Regions from separate parts of the Paenibacillus sp. Aloe-11 genome, predicted to be linked through region 1. Evidence: a T-box and tRNA genes for the amino acid it is inferred to sense, from the RefSeq annotation. Region 1 holds a T-box; the other regions hold tRNA genes.

The links. The T-box of region 1 lies ahead of leuS (leucine--tRNA ligase). A T-box ahead of a tRNA ligase gene usually reads a tRNA of that ligase, here a tRNA-Leu.
Region 2: it encodes a tRNA-Leu, which carries the amino acid that the T-box ahead of leuS (leucine--tRNA ligase) is inferred to sense. The anticodon was not compared.
Region 3: it encodes a tRNA-Leu, which carries the amino acid that the T-box ahead of leuS (leucine--tRNA ligase) is inferred to sense. The anticodon was not compared.
Region 4: it encodes a tRNA-Leu, which carries the amino acid that the T-box ahead of leuS (leucine--tRNA ligase) is inferred to sense. The anticodon was not compared.

What each region holds. Positions count from the first base shown of each region.
Region 1 covers NZ_JH601056.1:571,831-579,509, reverse strand. Annotated here, with positions in the region: gene rsfS (ribosome silencing factor) at 1-58, shown strand, start outside; gene WG8_RS16150 (CvfB family protein) at 55-963, shown strand; gene WG8_RS16145 (class I SAM-dependent DNA methyltransferase) at 967-1,740, shown strand; T-box leader at 1,862-2,119, shown strand; gene leuS (leucine--tRNA ligase) at 2,182-4,620, shown strand; gene comER (late competence protein ComER) at 4,601-5,446, opposite strand; gene WG8_RS16130 (ComEA family DNA-binding protein) at 5,662-6,213, shown strand; gene WG8_RS16125 (deoxycytidylate deaminase) at 6,303-6,821, shown strand; gene WG8_RS16120 (ComEC/Rec2 family competence protein) at 7,023-7,679, shown strand, end outside.
Region 2 covers NZ_JH601050.1:567,951-575,629, reverse strand. Annotated here, with positions in the region: gene hemL (glutamate-1-semialdehyde 2,1-aminomutase) at 1-1,106, opposite strand, end outside; gene glyA (serine hydroxymethyltransferase) at 1,119-2,372, opposite strand; gene WG8_RS26365 (hypothetical protein) at 2,890-2,991, shown strand; tRNA gene WG8_RS08700 (tRNA-Leu) at 3,080-3,164, opposite strand; gene WG8_RS26360 (hypothetical protein) at 3,545-3,715, shown strand; gene WG8_RS08695 (GNAT family N-acetyltransferase) at 3,686-4,192, opposite strand; gene WG8_RS08690 (hypothetical protein) at 4,224-4,739, opposite strand; gene nspC (carboxynorspermidine decarboxylase) at 5,139-6,278, opposite strand; gene WG8_RS08680 (saccharopine dehydrogenase family protein) at 6,287-7,486, opposite strand.
Region 3 covers NZ_JH601050.1:97,360-105,038, reverse strand. Annotated here, with positions in the region: gene kdpA (potassium-transporting ATPase subunit KdpA) at 1-949, opposite strand, end outside; gene kdpF (K(+)-transporting ATPase subunit F) at 1,092-1,169, opposite strand; gene WG8_RS29305 (hypothetical protein) at 1,325-1,720, opposite strand; cyclic di-AMP (ydaO/yuaA leader) riboswitch at 1,836-2,008, opposite strand; gene WG8_RS06565 (glutathione peroxidase) at 2,474-2,959, shown strand; tRNA gene WG8_RS06560 (tRNA-Leu) at 3,052-3,134, opposite strand; gene WG8_RS06555 (urease accessory protein UreF) at 3,398-4,135, shown strand; gene WG8_RS06550 (hypothetical protein) at 4,459-4,680, shown strand; gene WG8_RS06545 (helix-turn-helix domain-containing protein) at 4,758-5,141, opposite strand; gene WG8_RS06540 (helix-turn-helix domain-containing protein) at 5,203-5,580, opposite strand; gene WG8_RS06535 (MarR family winged helix-turn-helix transcriptional regulator) at 5,766-6,221, opposite strand; tRNA gene WG8_RS06530 (tRNA-Leu) at 6,384-6,466, opposite strand; tRNA gene WG8_RS06525 (tRNA-Lys) at 6,481-6,556, opposite strand; tRNA gene WG8_RS06520 (tRNA-Glu) at 6,643-6,714, opposite strand; gene WG8_RS06515 (DeoR/GlpR family DNA-binding transcription regulator) at 6,960-7,679, shown strand, end outside.
Region 4 covers NZ_JH601050.1:658,166-665,844, reverse strand. Annotated here, with positions in the region: gene WG8_RS09180 (acetyl-CoA C-acetyltransferase) at 1-244, opposite strand, end outside; gene WG8_RS09175 (SDR family oxidoreductase) at 851-1,549, opposite strand; gene WG8_RS09170 (TetR/AcrR family transcriptional regulator) at 1,796-2,368, opposite strand; gene WG8_RS09165 (NADP-dependent oxidoreductase) at 2,468-3,481, opposite strand; gene WG8_RS09160 (alkene reductase) at 3,601-4,680, opposite strand; gene WG8_RS09155 (SDR family NAD(P)-dependent oxidoreductase) at 4,727-5,479, opposite strand; tRNA gene WG8_RS09150 (tRNA-Leu) at 5,854-5,938, opposite strand; gene WG8_RS09145 (hypothetical protein) at 6,158-6,694, shown strand; gene WG8_RS09140 (carboxymuconolactone decarboxylase family protein) at 6,835-7,164, opposite strand; gene WG8_RS09135 (hypothetical protein) at 7,282-7,506, opposite strand; gene WG8_RS09130 (hypothetical protein) at 7,645-7,679, opposite strand, start outside.

The sequences.
Region 1 (7,679 bases):
TGAATATTATAACATTGAACGACTCTGGTCGGACGCTAAGGTTGTGGAGAAGGTATGAGTCTGATTGCTGGTACTTATGTCACCATTATGGTGGACCGTGAAGTGTCCCCTTTTGGCTACTTTCTCACCGTCGGTGAGCAGGATGTGCTGCTACATTATACGGAGCTTACACGCGAGATCGAGGTAGGCGAACGGTTGGAGGTATTTATTTTTTACGATACAGAGGACCGTTTGGCTGCAACCATGAAAAAGCCGTTCTTGTCGCTGGGCGAAATGGCAAAGCTTGAGGTGGCTGACGTGCACCCGCGCTTGGGATGCTTCTTGGAGATGGGACTGGGTCGCCAGCTTTTGCTGCCGATTCGCGAGCTGCCGGAGAACCGGGACTTGCATCCTCGGGTGGGCGATCACGTGTATGCGATCATGGAGCATGACAAGCAGGGCAGACTGCGGGCTAAGCTGGCAGGAGAGCAGGAGTTGGCTCCGCTGTGCTTCCATGCCCCTGATTCGTGGAAAAATACGTGGGTGCAGGCGACCGTGTACAAGCCGCTTCAGATGGGTACATTTGTCCTGGTGGACGGCGGGGTGCTTGGTTTTGGAGCCATTGGTATGATTCATTCCTCGGAACGTAACCGGATGCTTCGGTTGGGCGAAGAGGTTAAGGTACGGGTCGCGCTTGTTCGTGAAGACGGTCGTGTCAATCTGGCGATGTCGCCGCGTAAGGAAGTGGGCCGTAATGAGGATGCAGATCGGCTGATCGCTTTTCTGAAAGAGCGTCCAGGCGGAGGTATGCCTTATTCTGACGCAACCCCGGCCGACATTATCAAGCAACGGTTTGGCATCAGTAAATCTGCCTTCAAGCGTGCGATGGGCAAGCTGATGAAGGAAGGACTGGTTATACAAAAGGAAAACTGGACCTACCTGGTGGAAAAAATGCCTAAACCGAAGGACGGGAATGAGGAATAAAAAATGGCTTCTTACCGGAAGTTTGCCTATGTATATGATGAGCTGATGCAGGATATGCCGTATCCAGACTGGTTGCGCTTTGCACGGCAGGCTTGGGAACAGTACGGTATGCCGCATACGGTGGCCGAGCTGGGCTGCGGAACGGGCTCCATTACGATTCCCCTGGTGAACTCGGGCTTCGAGGTGACCGGCATTGACCTATCCTCTGATATGCTGGCGGTAGCTCGCCGCAAAATGGAAACGACTCCGCAAGGACAGCGGCTGTTTCGTGAGGGAAGCGTCCGCTGGCTGCAGCAGGATATGCGGGAATGGAGTTTACCCGAGCCAGTCGATTCGGTGATTTCTTTTTGCGATTGCCTGAACTATTTGCTGGAGGAAGAAGATATAACGGCTACGTTTCGCAGAACGTATGCAGGTCTTAAGCCCGGCGGAACCTTCTTGTTTGATGTACATCATCCCCAGACGTTTGTACGTTATGATGAAGAGCAGCCTTTTGTATTGGACGAACGCTCCATCTCGTATATCTGGACCTGTGCGCTGGATACGCCACGCTGTGAAATTGAGCATCATCTTAGTATTTTTGCGAGAGCAGAAAATGAAGGACGCGATCTGTATCAGCGGTTCGAGGAAATTCATGTGCAGCGTGCCTATGACCCTGACTGGATGAAGGCAGAATTGTCCAAAGCGGGTTTTCGTGATGTGAAGGTGTATGCGGATTTTGAATGGGTAGAAGCAGAGGATGACGCGGCGAGACTGTTTTATGTTGCTGTAAAATAGTGAGGCTTTATTATGAGAATACGGGAAAAAGAAGGGCGCTTTCATAATGACATGAAGGGCGTGTAGTCCTTATTTGACTTTTTTCGCAGTTTTCAATATAATAGTGCCATTATTAACGGTTAAACAATCGCTGATGAGGAATAGTAGTTTTGTGTGGACATGTAGAGAGCCGGCGGGTGGTGCAAGTCGGTTGACAGCGCAAAGTGAACTCGCCTCGGAGATATGCGCCCAACGCAGGAACGCCCTATACAGGTGTTTATATTCTGTTACTAAACCGCATCGGATCACCTCCGTTATCAGGTGCAAAGGGAGTAGAACGCGAAGAACGCTTTCTGCTAACTAGGGTGGTACCACGGGAATATAACCTCTCGTCCCTAGCGCTGAATACGCTACGGGATGCAGAGGTTTTTTTGTTGCATACCGTTTGAGGAGGAAATGAGAATGACAGACACACAGCCGAAGCACGGCTATCAACCGCAAAGTATTGAACCAAAATGGCAGAAATATTGGGATGAGAACAAGACGTTTCGTACCGGAGAAGAGCCGGGCAAACCGAAGTTTTATGCTTTGGATATGTTCCCTTACCCGTCTGGAGCTGGTCTGCACGTAGGCCATCCGGAGGGCTACACGGCAACGGATATTGTTTCGCGTTATAAAAGAATGCGCGGCTACAACGTACTGCATCCGATGGGTTGGGACGCTTTCGGTCTGCCTGCCGAGCAGCATGCGCTCGATACAGGTGAGCATCCGCGTGAAATTACGGTGAAAAACGTAAATAACTTCCGCCGTCAGATCAAATCGCTCGGTTTTTCGTACGACTGGGATCGTGAAATCAGTACGACTGATCCTGATTACTATAAATGGACACAATGGATCTTCATCCAATTGTACAAGCGCGGTCTTGCTTATGTAGCTGAAGTACCCGTGAACTGGTGTCCTGCGCTGGGAACCGTGCTGGCGAATGAAGAAGTTATTGATGGTAAGAGTGAGCGTGGCGGTCATCCGGTCATCCGTAAACCAATGCGTCAATGGATGCTGAAAATTACGGAATACGCGGATCGTCTGCTGGATGATCTGGAGGAGCTGGATTGGTCCGAGAGCATTAAGGATATGCAACGGAACTGGATTGGCAAATCTACCGGGGCTGAGGTTATTTTTCCAATTGAAGGCCATGACAAGCAGCTGACGGTATTTACAACCCGTCCGGATACGCTGTTTGGTGCGAGCTACTGTGTGCTGGCTCCAGAGCAGGAACTGGTGGAAATCATCACTACACCTGAACAAAAGGATGCTGTGCATCAATACCGTGAGCAAGCTGCTCGTAAAAGCGATCTGGAGCGTACGGATCTGGCTAAGGATAAAACAGGCGTGTTCACAGGTGCTTATGCGGTGAACCCGGTGAACGGTGAAAAGCTGCCGATCTGGATTGCCGACTATGTGCTGGCAGGCTACGGAACAGGCGCAATTATGGCTGTACCGGGTCACGATACACGTGACTGGGAATTTGCCAAGAAATTCGGATTGAAAATCACTGAGGTTGTCCAAGGTGGAGACGTGGCTAATGAGCCATACACCGAGGATGGTCCGCACGTCAATTCAGGCCCGCTGAATGGACTTACCAACGAGGAAGCGATTCCGAAGATGATCGAATGGCTGGAAGCCGAGGGTAAAGGACAGGGCAAAGTAACCTACCGTCTGCGTGACTGGCTGTTTAGCCGCCAACGCTATTGGGGTGAGCCTATTCCGGTAATTCATCTGGAAGATGGCACGATCAAAACGGTTCCTGAGGATCAGCTGCCGCTCATGCTGCCGGAGATGGACAACATCAAGCCTTCAGGCACGGGTGAATCCCCATTGGCCAATGCAAAAGAATGGGTAGAAACCATTGATCCTGAGACAGGCATGAAAGCGCGTCGCGAGACCAACACGATGCCGCAATGGGCAGGAAGCTGCTGGTACTACCTACGCTTTATTGATCCCAAAAATGATAAAGAGCTTGTATCCAAGGAGAAGCAGCGTGAATGGATGCCTGTTGATTTGTACATTGGCGGAGCGGAACACGCGGTTCTTCACTTGCTGTATGCTCGTTTCTGGCACAAGGTACTGTATGATCTAGGTGTAGTGGAAACGAAAGAGCCTTTCTACAAACTGGTCAACCAGGGCATGATTTTGGGCAATAACAATGAAAAAATGAGTAAATCGCGCGGTAATGTCATTAATCCTGACGATATTGTGAATACGTTTGGCGCCGATACGCTGCGTATTTATGAGATGTTCATGGGGCCGCTCGAAGCGACCAAGCCATGGAACGAGAACGGAGTTGAGGGAGCGCATCGTTTTCTGTCCCGCGTATGGCGCCTGTTTGTTTCCGAGGATGGTAGCCTGAATGATAAAATTACAAATGATGGCGGAAGCGATGAGTTCAAGCGGACCTGGCATAAAACGCTGAAAAAAGTAACTGAAGATCTGGATGCGCTGCGCTTCAATACGGCAATTAGCCAGTTGATGATTTTCACCAACGATGCATACAAAGCAGAGCTTTTGCCGCGTGCAGCGATGGAAAACTTCGTGCAAATGCTGTCGCCGCTTGCACCGCATCTGGCCGAGGAATTGTGGCAGCTGCTGGGGCACAGCGACAGCATTACCTACGCGGCTTGGCCTGCTTATGATGAAGCATGGACGGTGGATGCCGAAGTGGAAATTGTCGTGCAGGTGAATGGTAAAATCGTGCAGCGTGCAAAGATTGCCAAGGATCTTGATGCCAAAGAGATGGAAACATTTGCTTTGTCGCTGGACAACGTTCAGCAGGTGCTGGCCGGCAAAACGGTTCGTAAGGTAATTGCTGTTCCAGGTAAGCTGGTTAATATTGTTGCCGGTTAATCGGCTTTGAGCCGAAGGAGACATTTACCTTTTGCATGTCCTCCTCATACTTGTTGTGTGTAGCCCGTATCAGTTCGGGAAAGACACTATGCAGGCTGCTGTCCAGCAGTGCAAGGGCTTCGGCGGTAATACCTCCGGGAACCGCTACCCTGGCCTGCAACTCGGCTGGTGTCATCCCGCCTTCCGTGAGCAGCTTTCCTGTGCCGATCATCATTTCACCAGTCAGGGCACCTAGCTCCGTACGGTCTATACCCGTGGCTTGAACGGCGGCTTGAATCCACTGGTCCATAAAAAAGGCCAGGAAAGCAGGTCCGCAACTGGAGAAATCCGACGTGATCCGCGTATAAGATTCTTTAACTCGAATCGGCCTGCTAATGTGAGACATAAGCTCTTCCAGAAGCGAGCGGTCCTCCTCTGTAATCCGGCTGCCATGGATGCATAGTGAGGCTCCGCTCCCCACCTGGTGGGTGATGCTCGGAATAATTTTGGACACTTTGGCTTTCAGTGCATGCTCCAAAATACGTACCTGCACCGGACTTGTGATAGATACGACGATTTGCTCTTCTGTAATGACGTTGCGTATTTCATCCGTTACGGCTTTTGATTCCAGCGGCTTCACGCAGATAAACAAAATATCGCTTTCCGCTGCCGTTTCACGGTTGCTTTGGGCTGCATGCAAACCTGGATAACGACGGGCCAGCTCAGCTACCTTGGAATGCGTTCGATTGCTTGCTGATATTTGCTGTGGCTTAAGTGCATTGGATTGAATAAAAGACTCAATCAGCAGACTTCCCATGCTGCCAGTCCCGATAAATCCAACTTTCATTGTTCAACGTCCTCCTTTCATACTTTGCGGTATAGACGCTGTCATTCTTCTTAGTGTATGCACCCGGTCTTGACCGACATGACGAATTTTATGTCTGAATATATAAGATCGTTCCCGGGGCTGTACCTCTCTTTGGAAAAATGGCTCACAGCGAAACCGTATGGAGGTTGTTTACATCCTCCCAAAATCCATGTGGAGTAGGGGACGATACGAACATGAAACGAGTATGGACAGGAACAGCGATAACGCTTGCACTAATCGGGAGTGGGCTTATTCTGTTTGCCGGAGGGCAGCGCCCTGAGCCGCAAGAAGAGTGGACTTTGCTTAACCGCAAGGTGGAGCAGGTATTAGCGGTGGAGTCAGAGCCCAAGGAATTGCAGGGCAAAAGTGACGACGCATCGGGAAAGCGTGCTGCAAAAGCGAATTCAGACCAAACGGAACGCAGCCCGGCTGGCCAAGCTGCTGGCACTATGAAGCATAATCCAGTGAAGGGGGCTGCTGCTGTACAGGTTGCTGTAAGCGAAAACCTCGCTACTGGAAATGCAAATTCAGCTACCACATCCGTATCCGGTGAAAAAAAGGTGAACATCAATACGGCGACTGCTGCCGAGTTAATGGAGCTACCGGGGGTTGGAGCTAAAAAGGCCGAAGCCATTTTAGACTACCGTAATCAGCATGGGCCGTTCCAACGTGTGAACGATTTGGATCATGTGAAGGGCATCGGCGCTAAAATGCTGGCGAAAATGAAGCCTTACGTAAGCCTGTAAGCTATACAAAGATTACGGTGACCAGGCTCTGAAAATGAATTTTAGCGGAATGATATACGTTTTAACTAGTTTATACGGGAGAGATGGTTATGAGTGCAGATGTACGCAAGGACTGGGATACTTACTTTATGGATATCGCTTATATGGTATCCACCCGTTCGCGCTGCTCGCGGCGTCATGTTGGAGCCGTACTTGTCCAAGGTAAAAAACTTTTGGGCACCGCTTATAATGGTGCACCGTCCGGCGTACCTGACTGCTCTGAGGCAGGCTGTATGATCTCGGAGGAGTACGAGGTTGTTCATCGTGATGGTCGTGAGGAAATGGTTAAAAAGCAACGCTGCATCCGTACGATTCATGCAGAGCAAAATCTGCTGTTGTTCACTGATCGGATTGATCGCGAAGGCTCCTCAGTATATGTTACTGACCAGCCGTGCTGGACGTGTGCCAATATGCTGGCAAACAGCGGTATTGTGGAGATTGTATACCATCGGCCCTATCCCAAAGATGCCGACAAGGTTCGTGCCATGATGGAGGAGAAGGGAATTGCCTTCCGCATGCTGGAGACCTATCACCCACCCAAGGAAACGCTCATGGATATTAAGGATTAAAGTGTAAACGAGGAAGAACCTCTGACGAATGCTATTTTGTCAGGGGTTCTTTTTTGTGTTTTGCAGCTTGGACAGCAAGCAGTATTTTTGCTACGGGGGGGTGATTGTATTCAGGCCAAACTTGTTTTAACCAGACCTATTTTGACTCTAACTGTATGTTGGATTGCAGGAAGTGCAGGAGCTTGCCTTTATTCTGGACGTATGCTTTTGTTGCTCTGGACGGGAGTGACTTTGATGCTTCCTCTTATAGCTCTACTGATGAAAATTCCTGTGCGGCATGTGGTATGGCTATGGCTTGCTTTGAGCGGTGGTGGATTCCATTGGTTTTGGCATGATAGGCATAATGTGAGCAGCATTCCCGACACTCTTCATGTATCGGCTTCTATGGTGGAAGACATGCCTGTTCAAGCAGCGGGGTTTATTGCTTCCGAGGTGGAGGTAGATGGAGATCGAGCGCAGTTTGAGATGAGAGTCACTGCTATTCATCAAATGGGACGTAATTCAGAAAAAAGCAAGCAGCTTGCATCTATCTCTGAACAGGTCATCGTTCACATCAAGCTGGCTGCCAAGCAGGAACAGCAAGTTGCGGCAGCATGGCAGCGTGGAGATGCAATTCAAATACGTGGCAGCTTGAAGGCTCCTGCCAAAGCGGGGAACTTTGGCGGCTTTGATTATAGTGAATACCTTCACACCCAGGAAGTTCACTGGCTTTTCAAAGGGAATGGAGCCGCTTCACTGCAGAAACAGCAAGCCTCCCTGTGGAACCGTTACATTTTGCTCAGGTGGAATGATCAGCTTAGGGAGCAGCTAGGACAACGAATGGAAACGGCATTTACAGCCCTTAATCACGCAGGATAT
Region 2 (7,679 bases), on a different contig from region 1:
ACAACGTCTTGCTCCGTAAAATAAGGAGAAAGCATGGAGCCTACGCGATTCACTTTTAAGGGCACGCTGGTCCTCCTTGCATTTTGCAAAAAACCTTGCGCCAGTTTCGCTGTTTTTCGATCCAACTCTTCATAGATTCCGGGCTTTTCGAGCAGTCGCAACGTTCGATATCCGGCCGACATGGCGAGCGGATTGCCCGATAACGTGCCCGCTTGATAGATGGGGCCGACGGGAGCGATTTGCTCCATGATTTCGCGCTTGCCGCCGTAAGCTCCGACGGGGAGCCCTCCTCCGATCACTTTGCCAAGACAAGTGAGATCCGGTTCGATTCCGTACAATCCTTGCGCCCCCTGATAGCTTACACGAAATCCCGTCATCACCTCGTCGAAGATCAGGAGGCTTCCGTATTTCACGGTAATTTCTCTCAGTTTCTGAAGAAACCCCGGCAATGGCGGAACGACGCCCATGTTCCCGGCGACCGGCTCGACCATGACGGCAGCGATTTGTTCGCCATAACGTTCGAATGCAAGATGGATGCTCTCCAGACTGTTATAAGGAATCGTGATCGTATTCATGGTAACGTTATCAGGCACTCCCGGGCTGTCCGGCAAACCCAACGTTGCCACGCCTGATCCTGATTTGATCAATAAAGCATCCGCATGTCCGTGATAGTTCCCTTGGAATTTTACGATTTTTTGCCGCTTGGTGTACCCCCTGGCCAAGCGAATTGCACTCATGGCGGCTTCCGTACCTGAGTTGACCATGCGGACCATTTCGACGGATGGAAGACTACTGCAAATCTGCGTTGCCATCTTCGTTTCGATTTGCGTGGACAAACCGAAACTCGTCCCTCGAATAGCCGCCATTTGAATAGACTCGACCACCTTCGGATGAGCATGACCCAAAATTAACGGCCCCCATGAGCCGATGTAATCGATATATTCGTTCCCATCGATGTCCCAAACACGAGCCCCCTGACCTCGGCTCACAAATACAGGCGTCGTACCAACGCTAGTAAACGCGCGAACCGGGCTGTTCACCCCGCCCGGAATCACCCGATTGGCTTCCAAAAATGCTTCTTGGGCACAAGCAGTGTTACGCTTCATAGCAGCTCCCCCCTAATTCCCGATCATTTCATTCTTGTATAAAGGGAAGCGAGACGTAATGTCTTTCACCTTACCTCTCATTTGTTCCCTTATATCTGAACGTTGAGGTTGTTTTAAGGTCTGCGCAATAATGATGGCAATTTCTTTCATTTCTTCAGCCCCCATCCCCCTGGTGGTCGCCGCAGGCGTTCCTAGTCGAATCCCGCTCGTGACGCGAGGACTTGTCGGATCGAAAGGAATCGCGTTCTTATTGACCGTGATTCCGATATCGTCTAGCAATTGCTGAGCCGCTTGTCCGGTCAGTCCGATATTGCGCAAATCCAGAAGGATTAGATGATTGTCCGTGCCGCCCGAAACGACTTGCAAACCTGCCTCCATTAACTTTTCCGCGAGCAGTCTAGCGTTCTGAATAACGCGTTGCATATATAGCTTGTATCCGGGCTGGGCGTTCTCGCCAAATGCGACGGCCTTAGCCGCGATGATATGCATAAACGGTCCGCCTTGGGTAGTTGGAAATACCGCTTTATCGATCGCTTGCGCCCAGGATTTACGACATAAGATAACTCCTCCTCTTGGCCCACGCAAGGTTTTGTGAGTCGTTGTCGTGACAAAGTGAGCGTGTGGCACAGGACTCGGGTGTAGGCCAGCGGCTACGATTCCCGCAATATGGGCCATATCCACGAGAAATAATGCGCCTACCTCCTCGGCAATTTGGGCAAAGGGCTCAAACTCGATCGTGCGAGGATAAGCGCTTGCGCCTACGACAATCATTCTGGGCTTATGCCGATGAGCAAGCTTTCGAACTTCATCAAAATCGATGCGGAAGGTTTGAGCATCAACCCCATAAGGGACAAAGTTATACATCATTCCTGAAGCGTTCACGGGGCTTCCATGCGTCAAGTGGCCGCCATGTGCCAGGTTCATACCGAGAATCGTATCTCCGGGTTTTACCGAAGCGAAATAAACGGCCATGTTGGCCTGGGCTCCTGAATGAGGCTGAACATTGGCATGCTCTGCACCGAACAACTCCTTGACCCTGTTCCTGGCCAGATCTTCAACGAGATCTACGTATTCACAACCCCCGTAATACCTTTTTCCGGGATAGCCTTCTGCATATTTGTTGGTCAGGACCGTGCTCATTGTCTCCATGACCGCTCGGCTTACAAAATTCTCAGAAGCGATCAATTCGATTTTATCGCGTTGCCGTTCCAGCTCCTGCCGGATCGCTCCGGCTATTGCAGGATCTTGTTGATCTAAATAATTCATTCCGACGCCCCCTTTAGCTTATCGCTTTTGTCTCAACAACGACTTTAACGTTTTGAGTGGATAAATCTTCCATGCCTTTAATGGAAGGCCGACATCCATGTGTTGCAAGATGTAACATCCCTACTCCTTTCTTGTGACCGGGAATATGGAATGGGATCGGATTTCGCTTGGCATGCTCCTGCAAAGCCGTAAACAAAGAAGTCCGATAATGTTCGTTAATGACACTCAATTCTTTTCGAATATTGAATTCTATTTCTATTTAGAATAATCCCGATCAATAGTATCGTTCAATCCAATAATTATTATCATTTCAATAGGATTCACCTATGGTTCGAAGAATGTAAAGCCTCTTTCTCATGCGAAGACTTAGGCTGCTAGAGAGGGGGTATGTTCGGATATCTGTTTCATCCTGTTATAATTAAAGTGTCAATGGTAGGAATTGGGGGGCTGCTAAACCAAGGAGGGACTTTTCATCCGGCACAGTTGCGCTAGCCTATTGCTGGCGAACGGTGTAAGCATGAAGGAGATTCAAGAATGGCTCGGTCATAGTCATTTCTCCACTACAGCTAATATCTACGCTCATTTGGATTATAGTTCCAAGCTCTCACTGCCCAGGTGATAGGCACTAGCTTAAAGATATTAAATAATAAACAGGTTCCTGCTCTGCCAGAAAAAGCAGATCAGAAACCTGTTTATCAATAAAATGATGCGGTCGAGAGGACTCGAACCTCCACGGGGGGTTAGCCCACACGGACCTGAACCGTGCGCGTCTGCCAATTCCGCCACGACCGCATGCTATGTATGAACACCGATGTTTTCAACCACCGTAATTAAGATTATATCTCTCATAGACCATAAAATCAAGTAGTTTTTATATTATATTTTTTATAAATGATCCCTGAAAAACATACAAAAAACTGGATATCAAACACCATATATGGTAAGATGAACGCATCAGGAAAGGAGGTGCGTCAACATTAGCAATCCTATGTTGAGCGTATCCCTTACCCGGTCCGTCATTCTCTAATTCTCAGAGCTGACGGAGGCGCGGGATACGGATCAAGGCTTTAGCAAGCGCCACGGGTAGAAAGGCCGTCCACGGACGGTCTTTTTTATTTTCAACAGCATACTTAATGATCGATAAGATACATACTGTGAAAAGAGGCGATACCATGTCTATTAGACTAGCGAAAGTGGAAGAGTTCAAGGAGCTGGCAGCCATCTGGCTGGATGCTTCCATAGAAGCCCATCGTTTTATTGCTCCGCAATATTGGACATCACAAGTTACCGAGATGGAGAACAGATATAGTCTCTTATTTAAGCCCATAAACCTCGGTATATAAAATCTCCTTAAACGGAGCAAACGCCTGTTCATCCAGCGTACCTGGATAGCTCATAATTTGAAGCCGCAGATCGGCCTGTCCTTCTCTTAAAGGAGGCTGCACATACTCAAAATGGTTCAAATGGAACCCCAAACGTTCATAAAAACCGATTCTTCTCTGAGTCCATTCATCCACTGGCGGCTCAACCTCCAGCACCACCGGTTTATCAGACTCTGAGATATACCTGATCATGAGCTTTTTACCTAACCCGCCACCACGTATACCTTGATCTACCGCAATATGCTCTACAAACCGAAACTGTGTAAATTCCCAGCACGCCAAAAAAGCAATCGTTTTGTCTTGCTCATTCTTTTCAGTAATGATGTGATAGCTGGGATGCTTCAATAAAGCCTTTTGTGAATCAAACGTCCTGCATTCTGATGCTGGAAAAGAAGCCTCCATGATCGCATATATTTCAGAGAAATCATGTTCATTCATTGTATTATCTCTAAGCCCCTTTCCTCTAACTTTAGACCTTGTTCAACTCCATAAGCGTCAGCAAAATATGTTCCAACAGCTCTGGAATATCCTCCATCTGTTCTTCGTTAATTTGTCTGGAAAACCGGAGTTCAATCCTGTTTTGGTATGTAGCTGCCTTCTCTCCATAAATCAAGCTGAGCGTTTGTACAGGCCGAAGATCAGGCTTCCAAATTTCGGTCAGTATATCCTCTATTCGGTTGCATTGCGTCTCAATCTCGTGAATCTCCTTATTAAAACGCAGCAACAAGCCACATCCCGGAATTTGATCTTCGATTTCTAAAATCTCTGCTGCCAAATTGTTTAAATCCGCCTTTAGGTGAATTTCTGCCGTTACACTCGGGTGTTCCCTCAGTCTGAACTGTACAGCAAATTCACGCGACATCACGGACATTTCCAATCTATCGATTCGCTGCGTAATTTCAATACGTGAATCCAGATTATCCAGATCGTAAACCGCATTTTCTATAGCCACTTTTAAATTATCAAAAACCGTCGGGTCGAACATATACTTCACCTCCACCTATCGTTGCATTACATTCATCAAATCCATCTTTAAATATATTCCCAATTAAATAAGTATATCATACATACCTCGTTTCAAAGGTTCCAACCGTTTTTCCTATAAAAAAACTTCAACTGAAACATAAAAAATCAAAAAAGAGAGAGGTAGTTCAAATTCCGTACCAGCCGCCAAGGAATCAACTCTCGCCCCTTTACTTGAATATAATGAACAAGAGCATCATTATTTGCTGCCTGCTGTTGTGTTGGATGCATACAAGAAGCACGTAAAAAATTAAGAATCTCTAACTACGCCCAAAAGCCGCCTCCCTTACTTAAAGGGGAAGCGGCTTTCGGTAGTTTGTCATTCTTATTCGGTGTACTCAGTTATTTAATTCTGCCTATCCTACGACAAACGTGAGCTAAAGTCCTCGTAGGAGAACTGGCGGATCACCTTAATGCCTTCTTCGTCGTTATAACTAGCGATGGCCGGCAGGTTGACACCGTTAAACATGTGGTTTTTGACCATCGTGTAATGGGCCATATCGCAGAATACGAGCTTGTCTCCAGGCTTCAATGGCTCTTTAAAGGAGTAGTCTCCAATCACATCTCCGGCCAGGCAGGTAAGGCCACCGAGTCTGTAAGTGTACGCATGCTCACCAGGCTTGCCTGCACCAATGATATTCGGACGGTAAGGCATAGCCAGCACATCAGGCATATGACATTCAGCCGAAGTATCCAGAATGGCAATATCCATTCCGTTTTTCATCGTATCCAGCACGGTAGCAACCAGATAGCCTGTATTCAAAGCAATGGCTTCGCCTGGCTCCAGATAAACCTGCACTCCGTATTTATCCTGAAAATATTGAATACAGCGTACCAGCGTGTCCAAATCATAGTCTTCTCGGGTAATATGATGACCGCCGCCGAAATTAAGCCATTTCATTTGCTTAATGTATGGCCCAAATTTCTCATCCACAACTTTAATGGTGCGCTCCAGCGTATCTGAATTCTGCTCACACATCGTGTGAAAATGAATACCGTCTACGCCTTCCAGCTCCTCAGGCTTAAAGTTAGCCAGCGTCACACCCATTCTGGAGTTGTTGTAGCAAGGATCATACAGCGGTGTTTCGATTTCCGAATATTCCGGATTCACCCGAATTCCGATGTCGATTTTTTTGGAAGTTACGCCTTGCACTCTGGCTTTGAAGCGTTTCAGTTGATCAAAGGAGTTGAAAACGATATGGTCGACATACTCCAACAGCTCATCAAATTCACGGTCCACATAAGCAGGTGCATATACGTGAACCTCCTTATCCATTTTTTCGCGACCGAGTCTTGCCTCGAACAACGAACTGGAGGTTACGCCTTTTAAATATTTGCCAACCAGAGGAAAGGTTGAAAACATCGAAAATCCCTTAAGAGCGAGCAGAATACTGCAGCCTGTGCGCTCTTGAACGGAATTTAAAACCTCAAGGTTTTTGACAAGAAGTCTTTCGTCAACAAGATAACAAGGTGATGGAAGTCCGGTAATATCAATATTCATCATAGACCTCAATCAAGCAGCGTTGGCGTAAAGTTCTCTTGCCATGGCAATCCGTGTTTATTCAGTGCTTCCATGAATGGATCTGGATCAAATTCCTCAACGTTGTAAACGCCTGGTTTTTTCCAGATACCTTTAATTATAAGCATAGCACCGATCATGGCAGGGACACCTGTCGTGTAGGAAATGGCTTGGGAGCCAACCTCTGCATAGCATTCCTCGTGATCACAAACATTGTAAACATAATATGTTTTTGGCTTGCCATCCTTCACACCCTGAATAATACAACCAATGTTCGTTTTGCCTTTCGTTCTTGGTCCCAAAGAAGCCGGGTCCGGCAAAATGGCTTTCAGGAATTGCAGTGGAATGATTTGCTGTCCTTCATACTCAATAGGCTCTATGGAAGTCATGCCTACGTTTTGAAGTACGTTCAAATGATTCAGATAATTGTCCGAGAACGTCATCCAGAAGCGGATTTTTTTCACGCCTTTAATGTTCACTGCAAGAGATTCCAGTTCTTCATGGTACAAAAGATATATGTTTTTCGGTCCAATTTCAGGAAGGTCATATACCTTTTTCTCAGAAAGCGGCTCAGTTTCAATCCACTCTCCATTTTCAAAGTAACGGCCCTTCGCCGTAATTTCGCGAATATTGATTTCCGGATTAAAATTAGTTGCAAAAGGATATCCGTGGTCCCCTGCATTCGCATCCACAATATCAATCGTATGAATTTCATCAAAATAATGCTTTTGGGCATAAGCCGTAAATACTCCAGTCACACCTGGATCAAAACCGCTGCCCAGCAGAGCTGTAATTCCCGCTTTTTCGAATCTTTCTTTGTAGGCCCATTGCCAGCTGTACTCAAACTTCGGCGTATCCGGCGGTTCATAGTTCGCCGTATCAACGTAATGAACACCTGTCTCAAGGCAAGCATCCATTATCGTCAAATCCTGATAAGGGAGAGCCACATTGATAACTACATCCGGTTGAAAGCTTCGAATCAAGTCAATGACCATGTCGGTGTTGTCAGCATCAAGCTGAGCCGTCTGTATCCTAGTCCGACCTCCACCCAGCTTCTCTTTAAGCGCATCGCATTTCTCAACAGTTCTGCTTGCGATACAAATTTCTTCAAATACATCTGGGTTTTGGCAACACTTATGCACCACAACGCTGGCCACGCCACCGGCGCCAATAATCAATGCTTTTCCCAAAATAAATAACCTCCTTATTCCATACGCTAATCGCTAATCATTCTTGCAAACAAAATGATTATAAAGACATCCTACCAAATAATCAAGAAAAACGATAATTTGCTGTGTTAAAATTCACATCAGCATGTCACAATAATTTTACAAACCCCAGAATCAGGAATAATAAGCTCATCGCGAGTTACATTCTGGAACT
Region 3 (7,679 bases), on a different contig from region 1:
AAGCATCCACACCCAGCGCCTGTATCAGCGGATTTCCCGTCTTTTCAGACACGTACGTAACGGACAGAAAAATAAGGAACAATACCATCATCGAGCTAAAAATAATCCAGCCCTGCTTGCGATTGCGGGCAAACAAGCCAAAGGTATACGGCAGTGAAGCCGGCATTACCCACATCGCTAAAATCTCCAGAACGTTCGTCCAGGGACTTGGATTCTCAAAAGGATGCGCAGAGTTGGCACCCGCATAACCGCCCCCGTTCGTCCCCAAATGCTTGATAGATTCCATCGAAGCAATGGGCCCCAAAGCAATCTGCTGCTGTGTTCCGCTCAGCGTCGTAATATCCGCCGTAGGCTGCAGCGTCTGTGGTACTTTCAATCCAACTAGTACCAGCGTAAGCACAAAGGCCAGCGGCAGGAAAATCCGTATAATCGCCTTGATAAAATCCTGAAAAAAATTGCCCATTCCTTCACCGCGCCGCGTCAATCCTCTCATAAAAGCCGCAGCAACAGCAAACCCGGAAGCCGCCGAAGTGAACATCATCATCGTGACAAACGCCATCTGTGTCAGATACGTAAGTCCGCTTTCTCCGCTATAATGCTGGAGATTCGTATTGGTCATAAAGCTGATTACCGTGTTTAAAGCCAATGACGCTTCCATATTGCCGTTTCCAGCCGGATTCCCGGGAAGCATTCCTTGCAAACGCAGTAGCACATAGCTGATGACCACAAGCACGACATTGGTCGCAAGAAAGCTCATAACATACGTAGTCCAACGCATATTCTCCAGCTTTTTCAAGCCTACTAGCCTATAAATCAGCTTTTCCGTTCCACCGAAAATTCGATCCGTCCGATTCGGTTCATTCGAGAATACATGATACATATAGGTGCCCACTGGCTTTACCAAGAGCAGCAATATGACAAGCACAATTCCAATTTGCAGCAGCTCCATCGTCTATTCCTCCTTAAAATGCTCCTGCGCATGTGGAACAACAGACCTGACCCAGACCAACAAGCGAGTGCACACGTTTGCGCCAAACCCGCTACCTGTGATACCGGATCTGCTGTTCCTGCCCGTTTCCTCTTATAGCGATTTAAAACTTTTCAGGGTTCAGGAGCGCATAGATTAAATACACCAACACCATAGCCGTGAGCACAAGCACAACAATCATCCTCTTCGCCCTCCCTTAGAGGTCTGCTCATTGCACCAGCGTACAAATAGCAGTATCGCTCCATAACTCACAGCCAGCACGAGCAGCATGTATATATCCATCATGTTCAAGCCCTCCCGTATCAGTCCTCAAATCAATAACTATGTTATAAGCGCTTATCCGTTCAGCAGAAAACCCACCTCTCCGTTCAATGTGTAGATCACATGATCCGCTCCCAATCCCCGATAAATTCCTTGTGGATTACAGCCGTGCGTGATGACATAGATCAAATCCGATGTCAGTGGCCGGCATATTTGCAGGAAACGGCAAGTCAGATTCATACTGTTTTCGAACAAATACACGCTACCAATTTCTTTTTTGGGAAAATTCCATTTTCCCGCTTGCATCGTATTGATGCGCACAATGTGCTCCACACCCATTTTTTTGAGCTGTCGTTCCTCCTGAGCGCTATTGGTGAGTACCGCAAACGCCAGTTTTTTGAACATGAGCAATTTCACAAAACTTCTGCCCGCTTCATTCGGTGCAGTGACGATAATTAACCGACCTTCCATCAGTAGCTCCTCTCCCGGTATAAAAAGACAACAAAAAGAAGCCAAAGGAAAAAGGCTTTCCTCCGGCTTCTTACATATCCATGATAAAATAAACCATGGCTGCACACGGCGGTTTGTTGCCTCTCCCTGTACGCTTACGAGGTTAGCTGTCGGATTTGGACGTGAGAGTCGCCCTATTTCCGGCACTTGGCCGGAAAATTCACCCCATGAGATTACGGCTTCCAAAGCCGTATACATCCCGATTGGTTCCCCCGCTTTTGCAACTGCAAAATTCAGCGATTAGACAATTCGTTGCTGCTTCATTCTTGTTAATTTGAAATTACGTCTTGAATCATACACCCGCGCAAGGAACACTGTAAAGCTCACCAACGGGGTTATAAATCGTCCTTTTAAGCATAGAAGATCAATAATAACGCTTACAATACGACTATGCTTCTCCCAGCTCCTTTAATCTCGGTTTTTCATGCCTTTTCGAAAATGAAAGGCATGTCAATATTGGCGTAAGGAGAGCAGTTTTGTCCTTTTTTTGTAAAAGCGAAAGAAAATGTGCTATATACACCAGATAAACGCCGATTGAACCTGCTTTTACGCTGAGAAACGCCGCAATTCGCTCCATTTGCAGCGCAATTTGCCGTTTTGAACAAAATACGATTTTACAGTATTAAGAAAACTCATTACATCTATTGTAGGCTTGCAACCTTTCATAAAATTGCTTACAATTTAATTGTAGAATATCGAATTAGGAGGGATACCATGACCATTTATGAATATGGTGCCAAAACCCTGCAAGGAAAAGAAATCCCGTTATCCATATATGAAGGGAAAGTTCTGCTCATCGTGAACACAGCCAGTAAATGCGGGCTAACTCCCCAATATAAAGCGCTACAGGAGCTATACGACCAGTATCATGAGCAGGGGCTCGAAATTTTGGGATTTCCCAGCAACCAATTTGCCAAGCAAGAGCCGGGTTCCAGCGAGGAGATTTCGGAGTTTTGCCAGATCAACTACGGAGTTTCCTTTCCGATGTTTGCCAAGACAGATGTCAACGGTGATCAGGCACACCCTTTATTTCGCTACCTTACCAAAACAGCTCCAGGCGTATTAGGCTCCAAAGCGATCAAGTGGAATTTTACGAAATTTTTAATCACACGCGAAGGTAGCGTATTTAAGCGCTATGCACCACAAACAACTCCGGATAAGCTGGCAGGAGATATTGAAAAGCTTTTGCAGGAAAAATAAGATTCGATTAAAACAAAAAAGCATCCCTTCACACAAAACGTGTCAGGATGCTTTTTTTATTTTTGCTATTTGTAACCGTATCTTCCATATAATGCGGTCGAGAGGACTCGAACCTCCACGGGCGTACGCCCACTACCCCCTCAAGATAGCGTGTCTGCCATTCCACCACGACCGCAAATCATAATGTTTTGAGGCAACAGATTTATTATACTCCCTTAGCTTATATTTGTAAACCCAAATTTAATAATTATTTATTGCGTAATATTAAATAACATATTAGAGCTATAAAATTATTTAATTTGACATTTTAGCAAAATAAATGTGAATATATATTACATAATACTTTAAGTTATTCAAATAAACTCAACTCATATGTTAAATAATATAACACAATATTTCGATTCAAGGAGGCGAACTACCCTGCACAAAGGCAACCGCTTGCTAAATTACGCATTATTGTTGGACCCTTCCCTACCCGTTGGCGGCTTCACCCGTTCTTATGGATTGGAGGAACTATTCCATAACGGACGTTTGACCTGTATGCAAGACCTGGAACATTACATGCGGAACGAATTGTATCCTCAATTCACAGCGCTTGACGGTATGGCGATCAAAAGCCTGTATGTCGCCATTCAACAAGAGGATGGTTGGCGTATCGCCCTTATTGATAAGATGCTGCATACCCAACGCTCCTCTCTGCAACACGCGAAAGAGTCACGCCTGTCTGGTCAGCGCCTGATCAAGCTTGCCAAAGCTCTGTATCCTTGGCTTGAATTTGATCAGCTTGAAGCGATACTCATTCAGTACAGCGCAATTGGCACACTCGCTACCGTTCATACGTGGATCAACTTTCTCCTTGGAAATGATGTGGAGCAGACCATTCACGGCTATCTAGCCGCAGCCGTGTCCTTCTGCATTGAAGATGCTTCCAAACTGCTAAATACACCTTACGAGGAAAAAAATCCTCTCATCGAGCGCATGACCGACGAACTGCTCACTACATGGAAAAAATTCAATGTGCCTGAGTCAGCTGCATTTCAGCGAGAGCTGCTTTACAGACATTGGTCCAGTTCCTACATTACTCAACCGCCTTATATGAGCCGTAAGAGCCGACTGGATGAAGTGAGACTGTTTCCCTCCCCCGGCCTGTCCAAACGTCTTCCAGCATCCCCCTGATGCCCCGCTTCACCGATCCGGCTGCAACACCAAAAGCACCCTACCGCTTTCCCCAAGTGGCAGAGTGCTTTTTTTATCCAAGCATAACCGCAATTTCACACCGTCAACAGGCTCTAGATGAATGATTCAGGTCACTTAGCACTTCAGGTTTTTACAAATTTCTCACTTAATTAAGTAATTAATTTAATGAAATAACGTATTTCCGATTGTAAAAACACGTATAAAAGTGTATCATGGTTTCAGATGGTTAATTCTAACATGTTTACTGATGATTATTATAACACACCAATTATTCCGCAAGAATCCGTAAGGGGCGATTTCTCTTGAACAACAAAATGCCTGTCACCTCCTTCGGGTGGGCCATCAAACAACGGCTTGTCGAACTTCGACTGGATCAGAAAACATTTTGCGAGACACACAACATTCCGCCTTCACGTTTATCCAATCTGATTCATGGCACCCGCAAAGCACAAAGGTACAGAAAAAAAGTTGCTGCAATTCTGAACATTGATGATAACGACTATAAGGAGGCATCACCACTCTAAAACCCAAATAAACTCGTAATTCGAACTCACCAGTCCGTTTTACGGGTTTTCAATCCGGAAAATCTCAAGCTAGGAGATCATTCCGGATTTGCTTTGTTATTCTCTCTTTTTTGCTTACGGTATTTTGCAAATTCAACATATTCTAAAATAAAATTCTGTTCTTCTGCTTCCAGATCTTCTGCCTGGCAATTCAATGGCCCCATCACCCCAAAAAAATAAGCAGCCTTTTGCTCCTGGAGCACGCCTTCTCCCGGCTTGATCCCTTTCATTAACCAGTCGAGAGATACGTTAAAAAAGTCCGAAATCTGAATTAGATGCATCGTACCCGGTGTTGTTTTCCCTCTTCTCCAATCACCAAGATTCCCTGAACTGATTTTAAGCTTTTCACAAAACGCCTTCTTGGTCATTCCCCGGTCCTTAATCAAAGCTTCAATCCGCTGATAAATAGTTTGATCTCCCACAATTTTCCCCTCCGAAACTATAACTTTTACGAATGAAATTTCATCTTAAACCTCAAGCAAATCATGATTTGGCAGTTGAATTGCCCTGTTTTTTCTCTTTACGAAAACGAGTAAATTCAATATACTCAAGTATAAAATCCTTTTCTGCCTCACTGAGCGGTTCCCCCTGGCAATCCAGTTGCCCTGAAGCCTCAAAAAAATAAGGGTCTTTTGACTCCTTCAGCGCCTCACCCCGCACATCTCGTCCCAACATGATCCAATCCAGACTGGCATTGAAAAACGAAGCGATTTCAATGAGTTTATTCGTGCCTGGCGTCGTTTTTCCTCTTTTCCAATCTCCAAAGTTTCCCGTACTAATACCCAACTGCTCGCAGAACGCTTTTTTGGTCATCCCTCGTTCCTTGATAAGTTGCTCAATACGTTGGTAAATAGATTGCATAGAAGTCCCTTCCTCCCTAGCAGGCTCTCAAATAACGATATCATGTGCCCTGTTCCCATTTCAAAGATCACGTGTGCCAAAATTGCCGAATTATGTATGTTGGTTTTCATTATACCACAATATGCAACAAAAACCGCCCATTTTCCGAAGAAAACGGCGGCCTTTAGTCAGCTTGTGTACACCAATTACGAAGTAGGGTTGTCGATTTTAAGTAAAATCTGCTTCAATTCATTCAAAGTTTCGCTCAAGTGCAATAAATCTTCTTCCGGCAGAAACACCAGTCTCTCTTGAATTTTACCGGAAAAGGTATGGAATACCTGTTCACAAAAAGCGTCGCCTTCTTCTGTAATTGCCACATTCACGACTCTGCGATCCGAGTCACACGACTGGCGGTCAGCCAACCCATGCTCCACCAGCTTATCCAGAAGAGGAGTCATGTTCGGACGTGAGACATTAAGCTGTTTGGACAAATCAGATACGGTAGACGAACGTACTTCTCGCAGCAGCAGTAATACCTGAAAGTTATTAGGCGACAAATGCAATGGGAAATCAAGCGGACCGTAGGTGAAAAATTTCTTCTTCACAATCGGAAACAAGCCCAAAATATTTTCTGATATATTCCCTAACAGTTGATTGTCCATATTTTTCACCGTCACTTCATAAGTTTATACTTATCATTCTATAACATTATGGCGTTATATTATACTATGGAATCATTATTTCTTCATAATCATTACTTCATACATCACTAAACAAACAAAAAAAGCCTCTACTGCGAGAGACTTTTCCGTTCATTCCATTGATGCGGTCGAGAGGACTCGAACCTCCACGAGCGTACGCTCACTACCCCCTCAAGATAGCGTGTCTGCCATTCCACCACGACCGCATAACAAAAATAAATGGTGAGCCATGAAGGACTCGAACCTTCGACACCCTGATTAAAAGTCAGGTGCTCTACCAACTGAGCTAATGGCTCATGCTGTTCATCCAAGCTGTCCGCCATTAAACCAGACCTCAGGAATTTCCGTCAAGCATGCAACATGTAGTCTATAAAGACAACAATGACCCGTAGGGGATTCGAACCCCTGTTACCTCCGTGAAAGGGAGGTGTCTTAACCCCTTGACCAACGGGCCTCATTTTTGTACGCCAACTTGGCGACAAGAAAGAGTATATCAAATAGATTACAGAATGGCAATACTTAATTTTGAAATTTTTAAATAAGTCATTTTCTAAATTATAAAACGCATCTTCACTTACGGACTGTATCTCAAAACATCTAATTTCCAGGAGTTTATAGATGATTTATTGCAAATTCACTTACATTTACTTATAATCACTTACATAAACCGAAATCATTTTATACCAAAGGAGCTTACCTATGTATCAGGAAGAACGAATGATTCAAATCGTTGATTACTTAAAGCTTCATAAGCGCATTTCGGTGGACGATATTTGCGAAATTTTTAATGTATCGCGAGATACAGCTCGTCGCGACTTGGTAAAGCTGGAGGAGCATCAAAAGATTATTCGCACCCGCGGGGGCGCCCTTCTTCCTTCGCTCCATCACGATTCCCTTAGAAGTTATAACGAAAGGCTACTCACTCTATCCAAGGAGAAGCAAGTGATCGGACAACTGGCCGCCAGCATGATACGAAATAAGGATCGCATCATTTTGGATTCCTCTACTACTGTACAGGCGTGTGCAGAAAAGCTAAATGTGCAGGAATGTTCGGTCATCACCAACTCTATTAATCAGGCTGACGTGCTCTCCGGAAAAGACGGTGTCTCCATTCATCTCTTGGGAGGCCGCCTGCAAAAAGAGCACCGCTATGTATACGGCTCCTCTGTCATCGCCACCTTGTCCCATTATTTTGTAGATAAAGCTTTTATCGGGGTTGGAGGTATAACAGACCACGGATTGAGCGTGATTTATGAAGAGGACGGTATGCTGATGCATCAGATGATGAAGCAGGCCGATCAGGTAATTGTCCTTGCGGATCACTCCAAATTTGGAAGAAATTTTCCTTACCGCTTTGCCGGTCTGTCCGAAGTCAATATTGTGATCACCGATCGCTTGCCAGACCCGGATATGCTGGAA
Region 4 (7,679 bases), on a different contig from region 1:
TTTCGGGTACACCGATAGGGATACCGGCTTTTAGGGCCGCCTGTCTGGCAGGATTTTGGCCGTTGCCCGCCTGAAGAACATTTCCCAAATAAATTTGATCAATCAAATCAGGCTCTAATTTACTTTGCTGAAGGCATGCTGTCATCACGGTTGCTCCCAGTTCAGGAGCGCTTAGGGGCGCAAGGGTTTTGTTAAAAGAGCCGACCGCTGTTCTTAACGGACTTACTAAAGCTACTTTTTTCATAAAAACTCACATTCCTTTCGCTGTGTTCAAGACACTATACATCCATGACTGCACTTCAATTCGTAATTTCCACTCTTCACTTACGAAACGTAGCGATTGCAAAATACATTGGCATGCGAGCATATCATGGTGCCTAAGACGGTGAGTGTGACGATTCGATCGCCTTCTTTCTTTCATTGGAAATAAGAACCAGTTTCATCATAGTTCCAATACGAATTTTGCTCAATGTTCAAAAAAATACATATTTTTCTATAAAGATATGTATAAAGCTATATACTCCAACATAAACAGGCCATTCTAATGTTTTCTGTTAATTTCTTTATTTTTCTGAAAATCATGATCACAAATTGAATTTACTGTTAAAAATGAAATTCCTAATCAATACGTGAAAAGACGAGGCCAATCGCCTGAGTTTGCCTTTAAATATTCATGATCTTCGTCATAATTGTGCCCGCTTGCTTCTTGTTAATGGTGTCACCCCAATTACGTAAAAAAGCTCCTGAATCTCCACAGAAAGAAATTCAAGAGCTCTTTCATTGCTATATCCTCACTTCTTCATACGCAAAGAGAATTAATTTGGCTGTTTGGCCGTCGCCCCTTAACGTATTAGGATAGCTGTGGGTATATCGCAGCAACACCGCCGGCGAGACTGCTTTGGACAGTGCGGCTTACGTCGTCGGTGACAATTTCAAAGCTATCGGACTCTATACCATCAATAGCAATTTTTGCAATATCCGCGGGGTTGGATTTGGGAGCTTCAACACCTGCCGTCATGTCTGTATCCATAAATCCCACATGCAAGCTGGCAACTCTCACATTTTGAGGATACAGATTTAAGCGCAGTACGTTTGTCAGTCCCCACTCCGCTGCCTTTGCAGCCGTATACGCGCCTTCATTTCCCATACTAACCCAAGATAATACGGAAAGAATATTCAGAATTGAACCCCCGCCATTCTTTGCAATATTAGGTGCAAAAGCACGGACCATGGATAGTGTACCAAAGACGTGTGTATTAAACTCCAAATGTATTTTTTCGAGATCTGCGTCAAGCAAAGAAGCGCCTGTAGACGTGCCTGCATTATTGATCAGAAGCGTAACATCCTTAGCTGCCACGGCAGCTGCAGCTACCTCTTGAGGGTTGGTAATATCAAGTTTTACAGGTATAACACCAGGAATGTCAACGGAATCCGGATTTCTTGCACCAGCATAAACCTTAGCTCCTCTAGATAGAAGTTCAAGCGCAAGATGGCGACCAAGACCTCGGTTCGCACCCGTGACAAAGGCTACTTGTTCAGAGATATTCATTTTTATGTGCTCCTTTTATTGTTTTTGGTTACAACAGATCATAAAAGAACGATCATTCTAGTAAAGTGAAAAAAATAAATACTGGTATTGTATCTAATAGCTTCTATGCCATTTCATTTCCCCTCATCATCAATATAACATATCTAGAACGATTGGTAAATAATTTTCCCTTGCATAATTCGTTATTAAAGCACCACTGATCTTCGCTATTCAGATCAGCGGCTTTAAAATACATATTTTCCCTTTTCAATCTAAAATGCTCAGTGCGGTATTAATAATACCCGATAGCTTCTCTTGATTAGTTGCTGTTTTGACCATCGTACGTAATCCTAACCAAACATTCATGAAGTAATGAGAAAGAGCTTCAGGGTCAAGACGAGCTTTGATTTCACCTGTTTGTTGACCAAAAAGGATGAGATTATATAACGACTTCTCCATTTTTGAATAGCTATCTTCAACAAAGGAGGAAACTTCTGGATCTAATACTCCCAGCTCCACACCCGAATTTACGATGAAACACCCTTGGGGTTCTCCTTCTTTCTCTAGCGAGTACTCAAAAAATTGTCGAATTAATTCCTTAACCGGTTCTTGCTTCTCAACCAATAATCTCATTTTTTTATTTTGAATAGCCTCGTACCGCTCAAGTGCTTTCATATATAAGGAATGCTTATCCCCAAAAGTATCATAGATGCTTCTTCTGTGTATTCCCATAAAATTCACTAATTCTTGCATCGAGGTTTTCTCGTAACCTTGCTCCCAAAAGAGTTGTATCGCTTTATCTAATACTTCATTCACTTCAAATTCCTTATATCTTGCCATTGTCATCACCTCATGCATTCATTATACATTTAAGTGAATTGAAAAACAGTTTAATTGCCCATTTATGTTGTTGATTCTCCCGCTCGTATTATGTCACCCTTAAAAATTAATAATAACCTTCCCTTTTGGACGTCCATTTGCGACTAATTCTAGCGCGTCATTTACGTTGTTTATGGTAAATAGTGTTGGATAAATTGGTGGAACAATGTTGTTTTTTTCAATGATTTTGGTAATTTCTTTTAGTTGTGCGCCGTCAGAACGAACGAAGATAAAGCGGTATTCCACGTCATGTTTCTTGGCTTTGTTGTCATACTTTGCGCCAACAACAGAAAATAGCTTTTGTTTCCACCATGGAAAATTATTGTCTTCTGCGAAACGTTTATTGGGTCCTGTACGGAGAGAGAGCAATCTTCCGCCCGGTTTTATGATTTTTAATTCATTGTTAAATTCTTCGGCTCCCAAGGTATCAATCACATAATCGACATTCGACAACAAGCCAACATAGTTTTCTTTTGTGTAATCCAAATATTGGTCTGCACCAATTTCCAAAGTGCGTTCGCGCGCTTGTGCGTTGCCACTAACAATGACATTTAGACCCATTGCCTTTGCGATTGGGACAGCCATTTGACCAAAGCTACCCGATCCACCTGGAATGAAAACAGATTTACCTGACCGTGCCTCAAGTTCTTCATGCAGACCTTGATACGCTGTGAGTCCAGTCAATGCTGCAGCAGCGGCTTCCACGTAGGATAAGTTTTTTGGCATAAGAGCAATAGCCGCAGCATCAATTGCTGCATATTCCGCAAAAGCACCAATTTTTTTCAGTGGGAGACGTGTATAGATATCGTCTCCTACGTGAAAATCTGTCACATTTTTTCCGACTTTTTCGATAACGCCTGCCAATTCATTACCAAGCGTTAATGGGAAATCATAATTTTGAATCAGTTTCACGCTACCTGTGATAACTAACATTTCGAGTGGATTGACCGCCGCGGCTTTAACCTTTACCAAAACTTCGTTGTCATTGATTTCTGGAATTGGAATATTATTAACTTCCGCATGGATCTTTTTTGAGTACTCGGTGATCTGAGCTGCTTTCATGAGTGTTTTCATTTTTATTCATCACCCTTTTGTTGAATTACCTCCATTGGGTTTCTTTACCTTACTCAAACCTTCCCGACTTGCCAGCCAGTAGTTGTGCGCCATTTTTTAGCATTACTGCTGAGCTATACTTACCCCTTCTGAGATTCTAATTCTTTCATCATAGGATAATCCGTATAGCCTTTGCTTCCGCCACCAAAGAATGTTGCAGGATCTGCTTCATTCAACGGCGCACCTTTTTGAAGTCGTTCTACTAAATCTGGATTAGCCAATGACCATACACCAACGGGTACCAGATCAGCCAGACCACTATCGATATCAACGCTAAGATCTTCCAGTGCTCGTCCAGCCCGATTGACTAACAACGGATTCGTCCATAGAGATCGAATGTCTTGAAGCAGTTCTTCGTTTCCAAGGTGCATAATATGAAGATAAGCTAAATTTAATTTAGCTAATTCTTGCGTCAGGTAACGATAAAGATCAGGACCTTGTTCACCATCTTGAATCCCACCAAGAGGAGTTCCTGGAGAAATACGGAAGCCTGTTCTCTCTGCACCAATCTCGTCCACGATGGCTTTTGCTACTTCAATAGCGAAGCGAGCACGATTTTCTATAGAACCACCATATTCATCCGTCCGCGTATTCGAACTTTCTCCGATAAATTGATTAATCAGATAACCATTTGCTCCATGAATTTCAACACCATCAGCTCCTGCTGCAATAGCCGCCGCCGCGGCTTTACGATAATCTGCAATGGTCATTTGAATATCTTTTTTACTCAACTCACGTGGTACGGGTATGTCCTGCATGCCTGTAGCCGTAAACATTTCTTTTCCTGGTGCGATTGCAGAAGGTGCAACGGGCTGCCGATGATGGGGTGTATTGTCGGGGTGCGACATACGACCGGCATGCATTATTTGGATATAAATATATCCGCCTGCTTCATGCACTGCGTCTGTAACCTTTTTCCACCCTTCAATATGCTTTTCCGTATAGATCCCAGGTGACCATAAGTAACCTTGACCATCATCTGAAGGTTGTGCCCCTTCCGTAATAAGAAGTCCCATGGATGCACGTTGAGCATAATAAAGCGAAGTCAGCTCTCCCGGTGTACCATCTTCTTGTGCTCGACTACGTGTCATTGGCGCCATCGCTAACCGATGAGGCAATTCCATTTTTCCAATTCTTGTTTGGCTCCATAATTTCCCCACTTTTATTCCTCCTACTCAAATGAGTTGTACAGATGTACAATTGGATTTAAAATTCTGAAATTATCGGATAGATTTGCCCTCTCAAATTGAAATCATAGTTCTGGTCTACAATTCCTACCACTTCGTTGCTATCATAAAGATCCACCATGAAACCCGCCATTTGCTTGGCAGTATGGTACTTAGGCATGTTCGCTTTGTAATCGAAATCTTCGACATCTACTGATTTATTGGCAAATTCCGTTTCCGTTATGGCTGGTGCTAGAATTTTTGCCTTTATTTTCGCACCCTTCAGTTCGAGTTCCTTGGCAAGCCCTTCTGTAAAGGCACTAACATAATATTTAGATGCAGAATATGCAACATTGCCAACAGCAATAGCATATCCGAGTGCTGATGATACGTTAATTAACTGAGTACCTTCTACATCAGCATAGTCTCGCACATATAGTGTAGAAAGAATGGTCAAGGATTCGATGTTAACACGTAACATGGTTTCTACTTTTTCCAGTTTCTGATCAGCAACAAAGGAGCCTTCTCCAAGCCCTGCATTATTAATCCATGTCTCGATTTGATATTCCTTTAAATCGTTATACAGAGTATAGGCCTGATCAGTAACCGACAGGTCACTTGTAAGAATAACAACGTCTAAATCAGAATTTATTTCCTGAATTTTTGATTTAAGCTCTTCTAATTTGTCCAATCTTCTAGCTACAATAATCAGGTTTTTGCCCCGAGCCGCAAACGCCAATGCTGTCTCATAACCTATTCCTGAACTTGCTCCTGTAATAACTGTATACTTCATATAATTCTCTCCCTTTTAAGAAACATTATTTTGATAATTGAAGAATGATCATTCTATTTTAGTGATAAAAGAACGATTTGATCTAACTTGGCCTAAGCATATCATTTCTAGAATGATCAGTAAAGTATTTTTTATAAAAGACAATAGTCTCTTTGCTGTGCCATTACTTATATAGGTTGTTGGTCATTTTATACATATTATGAAAGTTGCCTTTTTTTGATTCTGCTCCCCATTTATATAACAAGGAGCAATCAAGAACACATATTGTAGATTTCTCTTCTCTGCCCAAGTCATGAGCAACAGCTTGAAACTGCAACCCACGTAAAAAAGGCCCGTAATTGCTTCAGCAATTACGAACCATGATTGTAAGGTGATGCGGTCGAGAGGACTCGAACCTCCACGGGGGGTTAGCCCACACGGACCTGAACCGTGCGCGTCTGCCAATTCCGCCACGACCGCATATATATTGTCGAATCTTCGAAAAATAACTTTCTTAGCGACAAGATAGATCATACCATGCTCACATCAAGATGTCAAATCTTTTTATTTTTTGATTCTCTCTTGATAAATCAGGAATAATACATTAGAATAGGAACATAAGTTCCTGAGAACGTAGGTTCTATGCTCATTCAGCCAAATATGTGTTATCACCATATTTCCCTAAGGCGGTGAATGGTTATGATCTCTTCAACTACTGCTCAGAATGAATTGTCAATTGTGAAAAGTTATTTGCTTCTTACCTTTATTCAAAAAGTATTTGAGCGGGACAGTCTGATTCTTGAAGAGAGCGGTGTTCTGAAAACACCTGGTCTTTATGTCGAAATGATCAACGCAGGAGTAGATCGTACTGGAATCTTACTATCGGAAGTAAAACATGAATTCAATAAATGTCATATTCGTGTTGTGGATGTACAACAAAACCTCTCAGGCGTTTACGCCACCTATATAAGTAATGGAAATAAAAAGCAGTTTAGTATGGCTATGCCTGTATTCCGCAAAGAAATGTATGAACGAATGCGCGCTTATCTGGGGCTCTCAACCTCTATGCCTCATACAGCTGCCTTTCCTTTACCTGAAAAACATCACCCCGTTCCAGATAGCCGCTCAGCTACCAAGCCTCTACGGTTCGCTGAACGGAATCTGGTTAGCCCTTCCCCGGCCTATAAGCGTAAATCGCTTCGCCCCGCTGCTTCTGCCACAAGCGGAAGCGCATAATCCCCGCACAGCTCGCAAGCAAAAGAAGCTTCCGCAAGCATCAACCGTGCTCGGAAGCTTCTATGCATAATTGTCAGCTATAAGTATCCATTTCTACCCGCTATGAGCGGTGTATGATGAATTTCCATACATCATTCGCTTTATTGCAGCGCCTTCTGTACACGTGTAACTCCTTGGCTAAGTGCGTGTCCTCCGCCTACCGCTGCAGCTACAGCAATGGTCTCCATAATCTCCTGATCACTGGCTCCCTTGGATCGGGCCTCGTCCACATGATAAAAGGTACATATCTCATTGTTAGCAAATAAACCAATGCCGAGCGCAATCAGTTGCTTGGTTTTCTCATCTAGACTCCCGGCTTGAAAGCACTCTCCGGTGAAACGATGATAGGCATGGACTACCTCCGGGAGCTTATTTTCCAAATGGCTAATTTGATCCTTGTAGGCATGTACTTTTTCATTCATAACCGTCATTGACACAGCACGTCCTCTCATGTTGAGTTATTCTTCATTACTGTGTCCGGTTTGGAGTTACTGTATGCCTGATGAGCCATCAAGTTATGATATTCAACCACATTTGAAGCCATGCTTCTAATTATCCAGTTCTACCGGATTGTGACGCGGCTCACTGAACGGCTGATATGTATAACTGCGATCCAGCTTGACCACACGTCGATTCTGGCGGCGAATAAGCACTTGCTCATCATCCCACGCCAGAACAATACCAATGACATCGTTGGACTCCAATCCATCCCGCACGACACGCACTTTCTCACCGGAAAGCCGATAGGCATCCAATTCTTCATCTAAAATCATCCTGTTCTCCCCCTTTACACACTTTTTGGCACAACGATCAGCACATATATAATTAAAAAGCTTAAAAAAGAGACCTAAACGAATCATCTAGGTCTCTTCTCTCTTACTACTTATATGGATTGCCAACAGAGCGACAAATTATCCCGACTGATTTACACTGTGATCATGTTCTT